3 regions of the Pseudomonas sp. GL_135 genome follow, and region 2 is predicted to be linked to each of the others. Evidence: predicted binding sites of a transcription regulator. Region 2 holds the regulator's gene; each other region holds the start of a gene.
What was found. The regulator FliA, encoded in region 2, starts transcription of late flagellar genes. The targets are predictions, from matches to a motif close to CTAAAGTTTNNNNNNNNNNNGCCGNTAA.

Region 1 (5,312 bases), 400 kb from region 2:
GGCCAGCATGACGACCGTAGCCGAACTACTGAAGTTGAAAGACTCACACCACGCTGACGTCCATACCGTCGGGCCCGAACAGATGGTCATCGAGGCGATCAAATTGATGGCCGAGAAAAACATCGGCGCCGTGCCCGTGGTCCGGGCCGGCAAGGTGGTCGGCATCGTCAGCGAGCGGGACTACGCCCGCAAGATGGAGCTCAAGGGCCGCGCCTCGGTCGGCACGCCGGTCAGTGACATCATGACCCACGAGGTGCTGACCGTGGGTTCGCAGCACACGGTCGAGCACTGCATGAACATCATGACCGACCGCCGATTGCGCCACTTGCCGGTGGTGGACGAGGGCCGACTGATCGGCCTGTTATCCATCGGCGACCTGGTCAAGGCGGCCATTGCCGAACAGGCCAAGTTGATACAGCAGATGCAGGATTACATTCGCGGCGACAGCTACTGAGCAGGGAAATCTTTGCCGCGCAACGAAAAAGCCGGAGCTTCATGGGCTCCGGCTTTGCTTTGCGCGTGTGAATGGATTGCCGGTTAGCGGACCTTGAAGCGATCGATCATCGCCACCAGTCGCTCGTTGGACGCCATCAGCGCGTCCACGCTGGTGTCGGTCTGCTGACCACAACCCACCAGTTCGCCGACCATGTGCCGAATGGCGATCATGTTCTGGTTGATCTCCTCGGTCACCGCGCTTTGCTCCTCTGCCGCGGTTGCAATGTGCGCACTCAGGTCATGGATGCGCAGCACCGAACCGGCCATGCCATCCAAGCCTTCGTTGACCCGCGACGTGCGGTCCGCGGTCGACTGGCAGCTGACCTTGGTTTTTTCCATGGCGCCCACGGCGGTGCTCACGCCCTGCTCCAGCCGCGCGAGCATCTCGTTGATCTCCGACGTGCTCTGCTGAGTGCGACCGGCCAGCGCCCGCACCTCATCGGCCACCACCGCAAAGCCTCGGCCCTGCTCGCCGGCCCGCGCGGCTTCGATGGCTGCGTTCAGGGCCAGCAGGTTGGTTTGCTGGGCGATGCCGCCGATGACCCCGAGCACGTCAGTGATGCGCTTGGCGTCAACCTGCATTTCCTGCACGTATTTAGTCGCGTCTTCGACTTCCGCCACCAACGCCCGCACGCTGACCGACGCTTCGTCGACGACGTCACGGGAACGCTGGGCGGCATCGTTCGCCGATTGAGTAAAGCTCGCCGTCTGCGTAGCGCTCTCGGCGACGCTGTCGGCGGTGGCGCTCATCTCGTTGATTGCGGTCACGGCCTGATCGGTTTCCGAGGCGTGACGGTTGAGGATCTGGTTGATGTTGCGCGACTGGTCCTGCAACTGCACCAGCCCGGCCGAGATCTGCTCGGTGCCGCTGCGCACCTCGACAATCATGGCTTGCTGGAAGGCGATGAACTTGTTGACCGAATGGCCGACAGCGTCCAGTTCGTCCTGGCCTTTGATGGGAATACGGCGGGTCAGGTCAGCTTCACCCGAAGACAGCGCGTCGATGTTGGTGCGCAGCACGGTCAGGCGTGCCAGCAGGCGATGGAAAGCAAAGCCCAGCACCACCAGCAGCAGAATGACCAGTGGAATCTGCAACCAGCCCAGGGTCTTGAGCACTTCGGTGCTGCTGGCGGTGAGCATGGCCGTCGGCAGCGACGTGGCGATGACCCACGGCGTGCCCGCGACCGGCCGCAGGAAGAAGGTCAGGTCACCCAGTTGCGGGTCGATGTATTCCTGGGAATACACAGCGTCGCCGGAGATCTTGCCGAGGCCCTCCTGAATGGCCTTGGCGAACATCGACTGGCCGCTGAAGCCGGAAATGGTCTTGAGGATGATTTCGCCGGGGATGCGGCTCTGGTTGGTCAGGATTTTGCCGTCGCGCTCGACGATCATCACCTGACCCTGAATGTCTTTTTCCTTCTCCTGGATCAGGCCGTTGAAGAAGCCCAGGGTGACGTCGATGGTCGAAACGCCGTACAGCGCGCCGTCTTTGTAGATGCCCATCGCGCAGTTGGTGCGCGGCTGCGGGCTGGCTTCGTCCTGATAGGCGGCGGCCCAGGCGCATTTGCCTTTGGGTGCGTTCTGCCCGGCACGGTGCCACGGCTGTTCCCAGTAGTTGGGTGCAGGGTCGGAGTTCCAGAACGTGCTCACCACCAACTGGCCGCTGCCGTCGCGGTGGACAAACGAGCTGTGCTTGTTGCGCCCCGGGGTGCGTTTGTCCGGCATCGGCCAGACGCCGCCACCAAAGACTTTCTGATCGCCATATTGATCGACCAGCCCTGGCAGCACCTTGTCGATGCCATCGCTGTCCAGCAGCGGCACCGCCTGGGTGATCGCCCGGGACTGGGCCTCGACGCGGGCCAGGTCCGAGAGGATGCGCGTACCAATCTGGTCAACCTGGCTCAGGACCACCTGCTCCTGGGTCGCACGGACCTTGGGGGTAACCAAGTGGACGATGCCCTGCTCGGTGATCACCGCGATCACCACAATCAAGGCCACAAATATGACCGTATAGCGCGCCTGCACTGTTTTAAACATCGTCGTCCCCATGCCAAATATTTTGTAATTGTTTTGCATACTCCTGATGAGCTATCGACCGGAAGTCGACAAGGATGAGGGGCTGCGGAAAGGTTTTTTCACCGCGCAGCGGGGCGTCATTGCACTGGCAGGAAGTTCAAGAACAGCAGGCTCTGGGCGTAATTCAAGCCGATGCGTCTATATCGCTCGTCGAGCATCTGGGTGAGCAGATCAAGGCGTGCCACGATCTTGCCAAATTCGGTGGCAAAGCTGAGGTTGCTGCCCTCCTCCGAAATCTCGTTGGAGAACAGCAACAGCTCGCCGTTGGCGTTCTGGCGCTGGCTCAGCAGCCAAGTGGCCTTCTCGATATTGCGCGCGGCGTTGCTGACGAAGGTCGGGTTGATCTGGTCGGTCATGAAGAATTCAAAGCGCCCGCCGTGGGCCGTGACCAGCATGCTGCCAATGGCATAAATGAAGGCGCCCACGCGATCGCCGAGAAACTCCGGGCTCAGGGCGTAGCTCAGTGCCGCAAGGTCGCGCCGGGTGCCCAGCTGAGGCAACGGCTTTCGCTGGTCAATGGCCTCGCGCACGTTGCGCTCTGCGGCGGCGGCGTCAACAAAGCCGGACTTGCGCCACTCGCCAGGATTGCGCAGGTAGAGCTTGTTCATCAGCAGATAGAGGCTGTCGAGGTTATCGCGCATGGCCAGTGTTGCCATGCGGTCCACGCTGGTCTGGAAAAACTCCTGGGGGCGCGTCTCGCTGAACTGCGTGGCGACATCCTGACCGTCCTGGCGGGTACAACCTGCCGCGCCGAGCCCAAAAATGCACAGGGCAAACAGCGGGCGAAGGCGTCGGCAAACGGAAAAAACAGTGAACACGGCGAGCATCAATCCCAAGCTTCAACGAACTGGACGCCGCGTGAATCGCCGCGTCCCGGCCAAGGTCAGAACGGCTCACGGCCAAAAAGTGCAATTCGGGCGGCAAGCTTCCATAGATCGGGCGTCGGGCCGCAGCTCAATGATCAGCTAGGTCGCCATCAATCTCGCGGTGTGACTGCCGACGCCTTCCCGGCTAAAGCCGGTCCCACTAAAAGCAGCGCGTGCAGTCAGCAAGCATCGCGGCGGCCTCGACTGTGGGACCGGCTTCAACTGGGAAGACGTGGCCGTCGGGCCGTAGTTCAATGATCAGCAGGGTCGCCATCAATCTCGCCGTGTGACTGCCGACGCCTTCCCGGCTAAAGCCGGTCCCACTAAAAGCGGCGCGTGCAGTCAGCAAGCATCGCGGCCACCTCGACTGTGGGACCGGCTTCAGCCGGGAAGCCGTGGCCGTGGGCGTGGCCGTTGCCGTGGCCGTGGCCGTTGCTTTTGATCTTCATACGCAGGAAGTCCAGACGACACCCATCGCGACTTGGGTGCAGGCTGAACGGAGGTCTCGCGGAGTGGGCCGAGCCGCATGGATGCGGCGAGAGCGCCGTCAGGACATGGATGTCCGTTCGGCGCGGGCCCACGGAGCGGGACCGGAGTGAAGGAACCCGACGAAGTCGGGCCCAACCAGGAGCAGGCACTTTTGCTTACTTTTGGTGCTTTTCAAAAGTAAGTCGCCGAAGGCGAAACGTCTGCCCCCAGGCAGACGCTGTTGATGTTAAGAGCGGATTACCAGCGAAACGCGACGGTCCCGAGCACGGTCCGCTCTTCGCCCCAATAACACCGACCCGCGTTATTGCAGCCGCTCACATACTCCTTGTCGAAGAGATTCTTCGCGTTCACATCCACCGACCAATGCTTATCGATGTCATACCCCACCAACGCATCCACCAGCGTCACATCACCCGTCTTCAACTTCCCGTACAGCGTCGGCGCGGTATACGCGAACGTATTATCGAAATAACGCACCCCGCCACCCACATGGAAACCGCTCATCGGACCATCGAGGAACCGATACGTCGCCCACGTACTCGCCTGATTACGCGGTATGCCGGTCAACTGATGATCCTTGAACAGCGAACCCGCTGTGTCCTTGGTCACGCGGGCATCGGTGTACGTATACGAAGCCGTCAAACTGAGGTTCTTCGTCACATCACTGTTCATCTCAAGCTCGACGCCCTTGGACTCGCTCTTGCCGACCTGACGGCTGAAACCGGTGCTATCGGGCACGACGTCGTCGGTTTTGGTGAGATTGAACACCGCCGCGCTGAAGGTCGTGTTCCAGCCCCTCGGCTCATACTTCAGACCCATCTCGTACTGCTCGCTCTTGATCGGATCGAACAGCCCTCCGGTCGGACTCGACGACTGCTGTGCCGGGGTAAACGCAGTGGAATAACTGACATACGGCGACAAGCCGTTTTCAAACTGGTACATCAACCCGGTTTGCCAGCTGAACTCGTTATCCCATCCATCCAGATCGGTGCCGGCAACGGCAGCACTGCCCGCCCGCGCGGCGCTGGCGCGGTTACGGTATTCGCTGTGCACCCAGTCCTGGCGGCCGCCCAGCAGGAAAATCCAGTTGTCATACTTGCTTTGCAGCTGCGTGTAGGTGCCATACATGTGCTGGTCGAGTTGCGAGTTCTGCACGTATTGCGTGGTTCTCGGAGGAACCGACGAAAACACCGGATTGAAGACGTTGTAGGTTCCGCCGAGCCCTGCATTCCAGTCCTGATTGAACGAGGTGCGGTCGTAGCTCACGCCCAACAACAGGGTGTTATCCAGGGCACCGGACGTGAAGTGGCCTTCAAACTGGTTGTCCACCGAGTAAGTGACCGATTTATTGTCGCGGTCGTACGCCGTGCTGCTCAGCGTGCTGCC
Region 2 (5,312 bases):
GGCCAGGGCCTCGACGAGGTTCTTGTCCAGGTCGGTTTCTTCACCCACCAGTTCAAGGCTGATTTCTTTCTTCAGCTGACGTGCCAGATCGCGGACCAGTCGCGGGAAGCGGCCGAACACTTTCTTGATCGGCTGCATACGGGTCTTCATGACCGCGGTCTGCAGGTCAGCGGTGACCACGTCCAGGTTGGACACGGCCTTGGACATGGCTTCGTCAGCGCTGTTTGCGCCCAGGCGCACGAGGCGGTTACGCACCAGCACCAGCTCGCCGACCATGTTCATGATTTCGTCCAGCCGCGCGGTGTCGACGCGCACGGTGGTTTCCGCTTCAGACGGCGGTTTTTCGCTAGGCGCGGGAGCGGCAGCGCGAGCCGGGGCAGGCGCAGCGGCAGGAGCCGCTTTCGCCGGAGCGGCGGCAGCAGGCGTCGCTTTCGCCGGTTCAGCTTTGGCAGCGGGTTCTGGCTTAGTGGCCGGTGCAGCCGCAGGTGCTGCGGCAGCGACGGCAGGTTCAAACTTGCCTTTGCCGTGCAACTGATCCAGCAGGTCTTCAAATTCGTTGTCGGTGATTTCGTCCGACGCTGCAGCTTTCGACGCTGCAGCTGGCGCAACCGATGCGACAGGTGCAGCGGCAGCATTAGCAGCGGCACCCACGGCATCCGGCGAGAACGAACCCTTGCCGTGCAACTGATCCAGCAGCGACTCGAATTCGTCGTCAGTGATTTCATCACTGGCCGGTGCGGCAGACGGCGCTACAGCGGCCGGCGGTTGCACCGCATCGACGGCGAACTGGCCTTTACCATGCAGCTGATCGAGGAGCGATTCGAATTCGGCGTCGGTGATTTCATCGCTGGCCGCATTACCGGTGGGCGCAGCAGCCGGTGCCGCAGGTGCTGCTGCAACGGGCGCTGCTGCCACGGGCGCTGCTGGTGCAGGTGCAGCCGGCGCAGGCGCCCCTGCCGCCTGGGCCTTGACAGCATTCAGCGAATCCAGAAGCTGTTCGAACTCAAAATCGGTAATGTCTTCGGACGGCGCTTCAGCGACCGGCTCTTCAACCACCGGTGCTGCAGCGATTTCTTCGGCCGAGGCCGGCTCCGCCAGGCGGGCCAACGCGGCCAGCAATTCAGGCGTGGCCGGGGTGACGGCGGAACGCTCGCGCACCTGACCGAACATGCTGTTGACGGTGTCGAGTGCTTCGAGCACCACGTCCATGAGCTCCGAGTCAACGCGACGTTCACCCTTGCGCAGGATGTCGAACACGTTCTCGGCGATGTGACAGCATTCAACCAGCTCGTTGAGCTGGAGGAAGCCGGCGCCCCCTTTTACAGTGTGAAAACCGCGAAAAATTGCATTGAGCAGGTCCGCATCATCTGGCCGGCTTTCCAGCTCGACCAACTGCTCTGACAACAGCTCGAGAATCTCGCCGGCCTCTACCAGAAAATCCTGAAGGATTTCTTCATCGGCGCCGAAGCTCATTGGGGGGTGCTCCTAAAATTAACCGTCAAACCGATCCGGAGGCTGCACTGACGGCCTGCGCGCATTGCTTTCGTCGAAGCATTGGCGCGCGGGTCCAGCAGCCACTTTCACAGAAAACCTGAAGTCCGAAACAGAGTGACCGAATCAGAATCCGAGGCTGGATAGCAGATCGTCAACATCATCCTGTCCGGATACAACGTCTTCACGTTTATCGGCATGAATCTGCGGACCTTCACCCTTGGAGTGAAGTTTTTCTTGTTCTTTTTGCTGACGGAACACTTCCTGGTCGTGCTCGATGCCCGCGAAGCGGTCCACCTGGCTCGCCATGAGCACCAGCTTGAGCAGATTGCGCTCGACTTCGGTGACCAGCGTGGTCACGCGCTTGATCACCTGACCGGTAAGGTCCTGGTAATCCTGGGCCAGCAGAATGTCGTTCAGGTGCGCAGAGACCTCGGTGGTCTCCTTCTCGCTGCGGGTCAGGAACACATCGACGCGGCGGGCCAGATCACGAAACTCTTCGGCGCTGATCTCGCGGCGCATGAAGCGTCCCCAATCGGCGCTCAACGACTTGGCGTCGTCAGTCAGCCCGTGCATCAGCGGCGTGCTCAGCTCCACCAGGTCCATCGTCCGGTTGGCGGCGTTTTCGGTCAGCCTGACCACGTACGACAGCCGCTCGGTGGCGTCGGTGATCTGGGAGACCTCCTCGGCCTGCGGCATGTTCGGGTCGATCTGGAAGTTGACGATCGCGCTGTGCAGCTCGCGCGTCAATTTGCCGACTTCCTGATACAGGCCACGGTCGCGGGTCTGGTTAAGCTCATGGATCAGTTGCACGGCGTCGCCGAACTTGCCTTTTTCAAGGCTCGCGACCAGCTCTTGTGCGTGTTTCTTCAGGGTTGACTCAAAGTCACCCATTGTCGAATCTTTGGAATCCATAGCGCCCTCGCAGCGGACATCAGCTATTGACGCGCTCGAATATCTTTTCGATTTTCTCTTTGAGCACTTGCGCGGTGAACGGCTTCACCACGTAGCCGTTCACACCGGCCTGAGCGGCTTCGATGATCTGCTCGCGCTTGGCTTCGGCAGTGACCATCAGCACCGGCAGGCTGCGCAGACGCTCGTCGGCACGCACCTGACGCAACAGGTCGATGCCGGACATGCCCGGCATGTTCCAGTCAGTGACGAGGAAGTCAAAGGCGCCGCTTTGCAGCATCGGCAATGCGGTGAGTCCGTCATCTGCTTCGGCCGTGTTGGTGAACCCAAGGTCACGCAACAGGTTTTTTATGATCCGCCGCATCGTTGAGAAGTCATCAACGATGAGGATTTTCATGTTCTTGTCCAATTCGACCTCCAAGCAGTCTTTAACGCGTTCAGCACCTGAACGCGCATTCAATCAATACCGGCTGCGCCGAACATGAAAAGGGGTGGAATCGACCGGGACGAGCGCAGCGAAACCGGATCATCCACGACCCGGTTCGACCGACTCCTGCCATGTCTCTTTTGCTTCCCGCTCACGTCCTGCACAGCCGGTCTTACAAGCAACACGCAGGCCTCGCGGCCCGCGCCTGATTCAGGAACGTGCGCGCCACTCGCCAAGGCGACCGCGCAACCGCGCCGCGCATTGACTGTGCAGCTGGCTGACCCGCGACTCGCTGACACCCAGAACCTCACCGATTTCCTTGAGGTTCAGCTCTTCGTCGTAATACAGCGACAACACCAGGCGTTCACGTTCCGGCAAGTTGGCAATGGCCTCGGCCAGCGCAGCCTGGAAGCGCTCGTCTTCCAGATCCCGCGACGGTTCCAGGGACTGGCTCGCGCCGTCCTCGTGCAGCCCTTCGTGTTCGCCGTCCTGCAACAGGTCGTCGAAACTGAACAGGCGGCTGCCCAGGGTATCGTTCAGAATCCCGTAATAATCGTCGAGACTCATTTCAAGTTCGGCAGCAACCTCGTGATCTTTAGCGTCACGGCCGGTTTTTGCTTCGATTGAACGAATCGCGTCACTGACCATGCGCGTATTGCGGTGGACCGAGCGCGGTGCCCAGTCCCCCTTGCGCACTTCGTCGAGCATCGCGCCACGGATACGAATACCCGCGTACGTCTCGAAACTGGCCCCTTTGGTGGAGTCGTATTTGGTCGAGACCTCGAGCAAGCCAATCATGCCCGCCTGGATCAAATCCTCGACCTGCACGCTGGCCGGCAGACGCGCCAGCAAGTGGTAGGCGATTCGTTTGACCAGCGGGGCATAACGCTCGATCAGCTCATACTGGGAGTCTTTGGACGATTTGCTGTACATGCGATAGCCACTTGCTGTCATGAGACGGGCCCTGCGCTGGTTTGATGCACGAGGCGTTCTACGAAAAATTCCAGGTGACCGCGCGGGTTCGCCGGCAGCGGCCAGGTGTCGACTTTCTGTGCGATCGCCTTGAACGCCAGCGCACATTTGGAACGCGGAAACGCTTCGTACACGGCGCGCTGTTTCTGCACGGCCTTGCGTACGCATTCGTCGTACGGCACGGCGCCTACATATTGCAGGGCCACGTCGAGAAAGCGGTCGGTGACTTTGGTCAGCTTGGCGAAGAGGTTGCGCCCTTCCTGCGGGCTCTGGGCCATGTTGGCCAGGACGCGGAAGCGGTTCATGCCGTAATCGCGGTTGAGCAGTTTGATCAGGGCGTAGGCGTCGGTGATCGACGTAGGCTCGTCGCACACCACCAGCAGCACTTCCTGGGCGGCGCGCACGAAGCTCACCACCGACTCGCCGATGCCGGCGGCGGTATCGATGACCAGCACATCGAGGTTGTCGCCGATGTCACTGAACGCCTGAATCAGCCCGGCATGTTGCGCCGGGGTCAGGTGGACCATGCTCTGGGTGCCCGACGCCGCCGGCACGATGCGGACGCCGCCCGGGCCTTGCAGCAGGACATCGCGCAGCTCGCACCGCCCTTCGATGACATCAGCCAGGGTGCGTTTGGGGGTCAGCCCCAACAATACGTCGACGTTGGCCAGACCCAGATCGGCGTCCAGCAACATGACGCGACGTCCCAGCTCGGCCAGCGCCAGTGAAAGATTCACTGAAACGTTGGTCTTGCCTACGCCACCTTTGCCACCGGTCACCGCGATAACCTGTACGGGATGCATGCTGCCCATGTTAATTGTTTACCTTGTCTTGCTTAGACCTAAGCCACATGTCGGGCTGCACGTTCAGTGTCTGAACAATGCCTGGCAGACCATCGATGCAGGAAAATTCCACTGTCATTTTCTTCACCTAGCCCGCGCGCTTGCCGGTGCTGTGATAAAGATCCGCAAACATATCCGCCATCGCTTCCTCGCTTGGCTCCTCCTGCATCTGCACACTGACAGCCCGGCTCACCAACTGGTGCCGACGCGGCAAATGCAGATCATCCGGTATCCGTGGGCCATCGGTCAGATAGGCCACAGGCAGTTCGTGTGTCACGGCCAGGCTGAGCACTTCGCCCAGGTTGGCCGTCTCGTCGAGCTTGGTCAGGATGCACCCGGCCAGGCCGCAACGTTTATAACTGTGGTAAGCCGCCGACAGCACCTGCTTCTGGCTGGTTGTCGCCAGCACCAGGTAGTTGCGCGCCTTGATGCCACGGCCGGCGAGGGTTTCCAGTTGCAGACGCAGGGCCGGATCGCTGGCTTGCAGGCCGGCGGTGTCGATCAACACCACGCGCTTGCGCAACAGCGGCTCCAGCGCCTGAGCCAGGGACTGGCCCGGGTCGACGTGGGTAACCGGTACATTGAGGATCCGGCCCAGGGTTTTCAGCTGTTCCTGAGCGCCAATGCGGAAACTGTCCATGCTCACCAGCGCGATATTTTGCGCGCCG
Region 3 (5,312 bases), 1.3 Mb from region 2:
ATTGCCGGGATGTCGCTCAGCGTGCTGTCTTTCATCCGCGTGCAGACGCTCTGAAAACCGCCGCGGGCGAAATTGACCTGCACCGCCTTGCGCATCTCCAGCAGCACGCTCTGCACATTGACGGAGTGACCGGGCTGCAGCTGCGTCTGGGTCAGCTCGACCACCATGGCCGGATCACCGTTCTGATCGTTTTTAACCGCACGCTGTCGTATTTGCACGGCGGGCTGCCCTTCGCTCGCCGGCGGCTGGGGCAGCGCTTCCACTTCCCAGCCTTGGGGCCAGATGATCATGGCGTCAGCCGAAGACGCGACGCCCGGAATCATCAGCACAAGACAGAAAGCAACGCGGGCGCATGGGCGCAATGAGAGATGCATGGGCGGTACCTGAAGGTCGAGCCGCGAAGTGTGAGCCGGTCATCCATTGCCCACAAGCCGAAAGCCGCGATTTATGCGCCTTCGGTTTGGCGAGTCGTTCATGAGTCCGTATCATTACGCAACATTTTAGCGTTAACCCGGAGACAACCATGAGTCTGCACGACCTGAACACCTTCCCCGGCGTCACGGCCACCCCGGACGCATCGACCGCAAAATTCGTCTTCAACCACACCATGTTGCGGGTCAAGGACATCACCGCTTCCCTGGATTTCTACACCCGCGTGCTGGGTTTCAGCCTGGTGGAAAAACGCGACTTCCCGGAAGCCGAATTCAGCCTTTACTTCCTGGCGCTGGTGGACAAGGCGCAGATTCCACAGGACGACGCCGCGCGCAACGTCTGGATGAAAGGTATCCCCGGCGTGCTCGAACTGACCCACAACCACGGCACCGAGAAGGACCCCGCGTTTTCCTACCACAACGGCAACACCGACCCGCGTGGCTTCGGCCATATCTGCATTTCGGTGCCCGACGTGAAGGCTGCCTGCGCGCGCTTTGAGGAACTGGGCGTCGACTTCCAGAAACGCCTGACTGACGGCCGCATGAAAAGCCTGGCCTTCATCAAGGACCCGGATGGCTACTGGGTCGAAATCATCCAGCCGACGCCGGTATCGGGCGAGTAATCTCGCTCGATCAGTAGGGATTGCCTTGATCGGGACAGGACCGGCATTGACCCCAACCGTGGGACCGGCTTTGACGTCTTCTGTAGGACCGGCTTTAGCCGGGAACGCGTCAGGCGTCATGCCGCAAGATTGTGGGTGTTCACGCCGGCCTCTTCCCGGCTAAAGCCGGTCCCACTATGAAACCGCGCGCGTCCCGTAGACCGGCTTTAGCCGGGAAGGCGTCGGGGGTTACACCGCAGGATTGCGGGTGTTCACACCGGCCTCTTCCCGGCTGAAGCCGGTCCCACTCTGGAACCCGGCAAGGGTCACGCTGCTTCTATCACCTGATCCGTATCAGCCAGATCCGCATAAAGCTGCGCGTTCGACGGCTCAGGGGTGAACGTCAGCGCAATGTTCTGGCACTGCTCTCTGAGCTGTTGCAGCTTCAGCGGCCGGCTGAGGAAATACCCCTGCGCTTCTTCGCAGCCGAACTCACGCACCAGGCTCATGCAACGGAACGTTTCGACGCCTTCCGCGACGGTGCGATAGCCCAGCTCGCGGGCCAGGTGCAGCACGGATCGGGCAATGATGCGGTTGCGCGGGTTGCTCTCGAGGTCCGTGACCAGGGATTTGTCCAGCTTGAGGATATTGGCCGGGATTTCGTGCAAGTAGGCAAAGTTGCTGTACCCCGCGCCAAAATCGTCGATGGCCACGTCAACGCCCAACTCGCGAATACGAGTGAGCTGGGCAATGACGCGCTTGTCGGCACGAATCCACTCGCCTTCGGTGATCTCGACTTCCAGCCGAGCCGGTTTCACGCCGTGCCGGTCGCAGGCGCTTTGCAGCGTCAAAGCGATGTCCAGATCGGCGAAGTCCAGCGGCGACAGGTTGAGCGACAGGCGTACATCCTCATCGATCCAGCCGCTGAGGTCGCTCAGCGCCCGATCAATGACCCATCGGGTCACCGTGCTGATCCTGCCAGCGCTCTCGATCAACGGAATGAATTCGCTTGGCCAGATCTTGCCCAGCATCGGATGGGTCCAGCGAATCAACGCCTCGACGCTGAGCAGACGGCCATCCTGCAGGCTGAAACGCGGCTGGTACTCCAGATAGATGTCGCCACTGACCAACGACTCGGCGAGTTCGTTGAGCAGGGTCAAGGCGCGCCGCTGGGCGCAATCCTCCGCTTCGTCATACGCCGCCCACGGCACCTGTCGATAGACCGCCCTCCCCGCCGCGTGAGTCGCTTTGCCCATGAGTGCAGCGGCGGAGTTCTGACCGTCGTCACAGCAGGCCAGCCCCACGGCAATCTGCTGATGAGTAAAAGGCTCTGTGATCAGGGCCAACAGCATGCGAACCAGGTCGTCGCGGCGAGACCGGTCGCAGCTCATCTGCACACAGAAATCCTGGTCGCTGACGTGGTACAGCTCGGCGATGCCATCCAGGCGACGACGCAGGCAGCGAGCCATGTCGCGACGCGTCTGCTGCGCATCCAGATTGCTGCTCACGCTGATATCCGCAACGCTCATCACCGGCTGGGTGCGGATTACCACCATGAGTCTCACCTGGCTTGCGGTCACCTCAACGCCCTGGGTGTCCAGCAGGAACTGCTGCAAGTTGGGCAGGCGGCTGACAGGGTGGCGGTAACGCATCACCTGGCACTGTTCGACCTGCCCCATGACCAGTTGCGCAAAATCTTCGAGGACAGCCACTTCGTCGGGCTGGAGCTCGCGGGGAACTGTGTCGATCAGGCAAAAGCTGCCGAGCACATCGCCGTGCTGATTGCACAACGGCGCCCCGGCGTAGAAACGGATGCCATCAGGTCGGGTAACCAGCGCGTTGTCGGCGAAGCGCACGTCAAGCGTGGCGTCATTGACCACCATGACGCCGGAATTCTGAATGGTGTAGCGGCAGAATGACTGCTCGATAGGCGTCTGACTCGCGTCGAAACCTACCCGACCGGGGAACCACTGGCGGTCTTTTTCCACCAGCGATACCAACACCGTCGGTACGCGAAAGTGCGCAGCAGCCAGGCGACACAGGCGGTCGAAATCCTCACTGTGTGCGGTTTCCAGCCATTGCAAAGCATGAACCGCGGACAGGCGCTTCTGCTCAATTTGCAGCGAACAGTTCATGACCTGCGCCCTCGGTTCTAAAAATACGGATTGAATGATATCTCATGGCCACTACTGCTGACACTGCTTCATGACGGAAGGTGCGAAGCGGTGATAACAGCCTTAAAACAGACTTCGGCCGAGTTGAGAAAAGTGATATCACAAAGACATCAGCTAATCGTTTCAGTTCCAAAGCTATACAGAAATAAAGTTTTGTACAAGTTTTAGTAAAGTTAATACGATCGGCGCCGACAGATGGATCAGAGCGACCCGCAGGCAGCCATAACGCTTCCTGCAGAAAAGTCGTCAGCGCCACTGACTTCCGAGAAAAAGGACCGTTCTCACCGACAAAATCCTAATCGCCCCACTTAGGGGCTGTGAGAGCCCCATGAATATTCTTGCCCCTGCCGTGTACCTGACCAACCGCCTGCGCTTTCCCGCCAAGTTCGCGGTGCTTGCCATCATCGTTCTGCTGCCGCTGGCCCTGTTGGGCGCGCGCTTGCTCAATCAACTCAACGCCAGCATCGATAACATCCATTCCGAACAAGTCGGCCAGCGCTATCTGACGGACGTTACCCCCGTGCTGCGCCTGTCGATGCTTCAACGCGCTCTGACCAACCGCTTGCTCAGCGGGGATCAGACCGCCCAACCTGACCTCGCCGCCAACCAGGCCAAACTGCTGGAGGCGTACACCAGACTCGAGACCACCGACCGACAGCTGGGTGCGGGGCTTGAAACCGGAGATCGGGTGCAGCGCTTGCGCTCCGGTGCCGAAGGGCTGATCAGCCAGACTAAAACCGGGGCCGATCAGGCGACCCTGTTTGACGCATGGAGCGATCAGATGACCCAGACGCTGAATTTTATCTACTTCGTCTCCGCCACCTCCGGGATGGTGCTCGACGAAGACTACGCCTCGCTGTTCCTGATCGATCAAAGCACCCTGCGTCTGCCTCGCCAGATCAACGTGGTCGGACAGTTGCGCGGCCTGGCCAGCGGTCTGCACGAGGGTCAGCCGCTCACGGACACCCTGCGTGGCACGATCAAATCGCTGCTCAAGCAAGAAGCGCAGATTCGCCAGGAGCTGCTGCAGAGTCTCAGCCTGCTACGGCGTCAGGAACCGACCCTTACTGATCGCATTCAGTCTCCTGTGAGCAGCGCGCTCTCCAGCCTCGACAGCTTTCGCAGCGACCTGCAAACCCTGGTCACCTCACCGGAAACCACCATCACCGGCATGCAGGGGCTGCCAGCGAAAGGCAATGCCGTGGTCGCCGAGCTGTATAAGGCACAGGACGCCTTGCAGGCAGCGCTGTCCGCAGAGCTTGAACAGCGCCTTCAGGACAAATCGGCTGACCGCGCCGCCATGCTGGCCATGTTCGCCATCGCCGGACTGTTGCTGATCTACGCCTTCAGCGGGATCTACAGCGCCATGCGCCGGGCCATGGAAGACATGTTGAGCGCCACCCGCCGCATCGCTCAGGGCGATCTCACTGCCCGTGTCAATGTGGTCGGCAAAGACGAAATGGCCGACATCGGCACCGGCTTGAATCACATGGTCCAGGCCTTTGGTGAATCCCTGGCTCAGGTCGAGCGCAGCTCGAGTTCGGTGTCCGACGCAGCCACTCGCCTGACTGCGTCCATCGACCGCGCCAAAGTGTCGATGAACGCCCAGCAAGGCGAAACCGAACAGGTCGCCACCGCCATCAACGAAATGACCGCCAGTGTCGCCGACGTCGCCCAGAACACAGAAGGCGCAGCGCGTGCAGCGGAACAGGCCAGTCAGGCGTCAGGCAAAGGCCTGGTCGTCATGCAGCAGACCCGCCAGACCATCGAGGCACTGGCCGGCGAAGTCGACCTCAGCGCGCAAAAGGTCGCAGCGCTCGCGCTGCACAGTCAGGAGATCGGCGGGGTCATTGAAGTGATCCGTAACATCGCCGACCAGACCAACCTGCTCGCCCTCAACGCCGCCATCGAAGCCGCCCGCGCCGGTGAGCAAGGCCGTGGCTTTGCCGTGGTCGCCGACGAAGTGAGGACCCTGGCTTCACGGACGCAGAACTCCACCGCCGAAATCCAGCGGATCATCCAGCAATTGCAACTGGCGACCGGCGCTGCCGTGGAGCAGATGAAAGCGGGCAAGGACCGGGCGCAGGATTGCCTGACGTCGGCCG

Region 1: AC3ISG_RS09965 (methyl-accepting chemotaxis protein) is a predicted target of FliA. The motif match lies at 2,584-2,611, and genes of this name have one in related genera.
Region 3: AC3ISG_RS13850 (methyl-accepting chemotaxis protein) is a predicted target of FliA. The motif match lies at 3,375-3,402, and genes of this name have one in related genera.

Annotation. Positions count from the first base shown of each region.
Region 1 covers NZ_CM174408.1:2,223,541-2,228,852, reverse strand. Annotated here, with positions in the region: gene AC3ISG_RS09970 (CBS domain-containing protein) at 8-454, shown strand; gene AC3ISG_RS09965 (methyl-accepting chemotaxis protein) at 538-2,532, opposite strand; gene AC3ISG_RS09960 (hypothetical protein) at 2,649-3,350, opposite strand; gene AC3ISG_RS09955 (hypothetical protein) at 3,761-3,886, opposite strand; gene AC3ISG_RS09950 (TonB-dependent siderophore receptor) at 4,164-5,312, opposite strand, start outside.
Region 2 covers NZ_CM174408.1:1,824,206-1,829,517, reverse strand. Annotated here, with positions in the region: gene AC3ISG_RS08330 (chemotaxis protein CheA) at 1-1,473, opposite strand, end outside; gene AC3ISG_RS08325 (protein phosphatase CheZ) at 1,618-2,406, opposite strand; gene AC3ISG_RS08320 (chemotaxis response regulator CheY) at 2,426-2,800, opposite strand; gene fliA (RNA polymerase sigma factor FliA) at 3,041-3,784, opposite strand; gene fleN (flagellar synthesis regulator FleN) at 3,781-4,614, opposite strand; gene flhF (flagellar biosynthesis GTPase FlhF) at 4,733-5,312, opposite strand, start outside.
Region 3 covers NZ_CM174408.1:3,137,244-3,142,555, forward strand. Annotated here, with positions in the region: gene AC3ISG_RS13835 (DUF4946 domain-containing protein) at 1-323, opposite strand, end outside; gene gloA (lactoylglutathione lyase) at 524-1,054, shown strand; gene AC3ISG_RS13845 (sensor domain-containing diguanylate cyclase) at 1,360-3,168, opposite strand; gene AC3ISG_RS13850 (methyl-accepting chemotaxis protein) at 3,536-5,312, shown strand, end outside.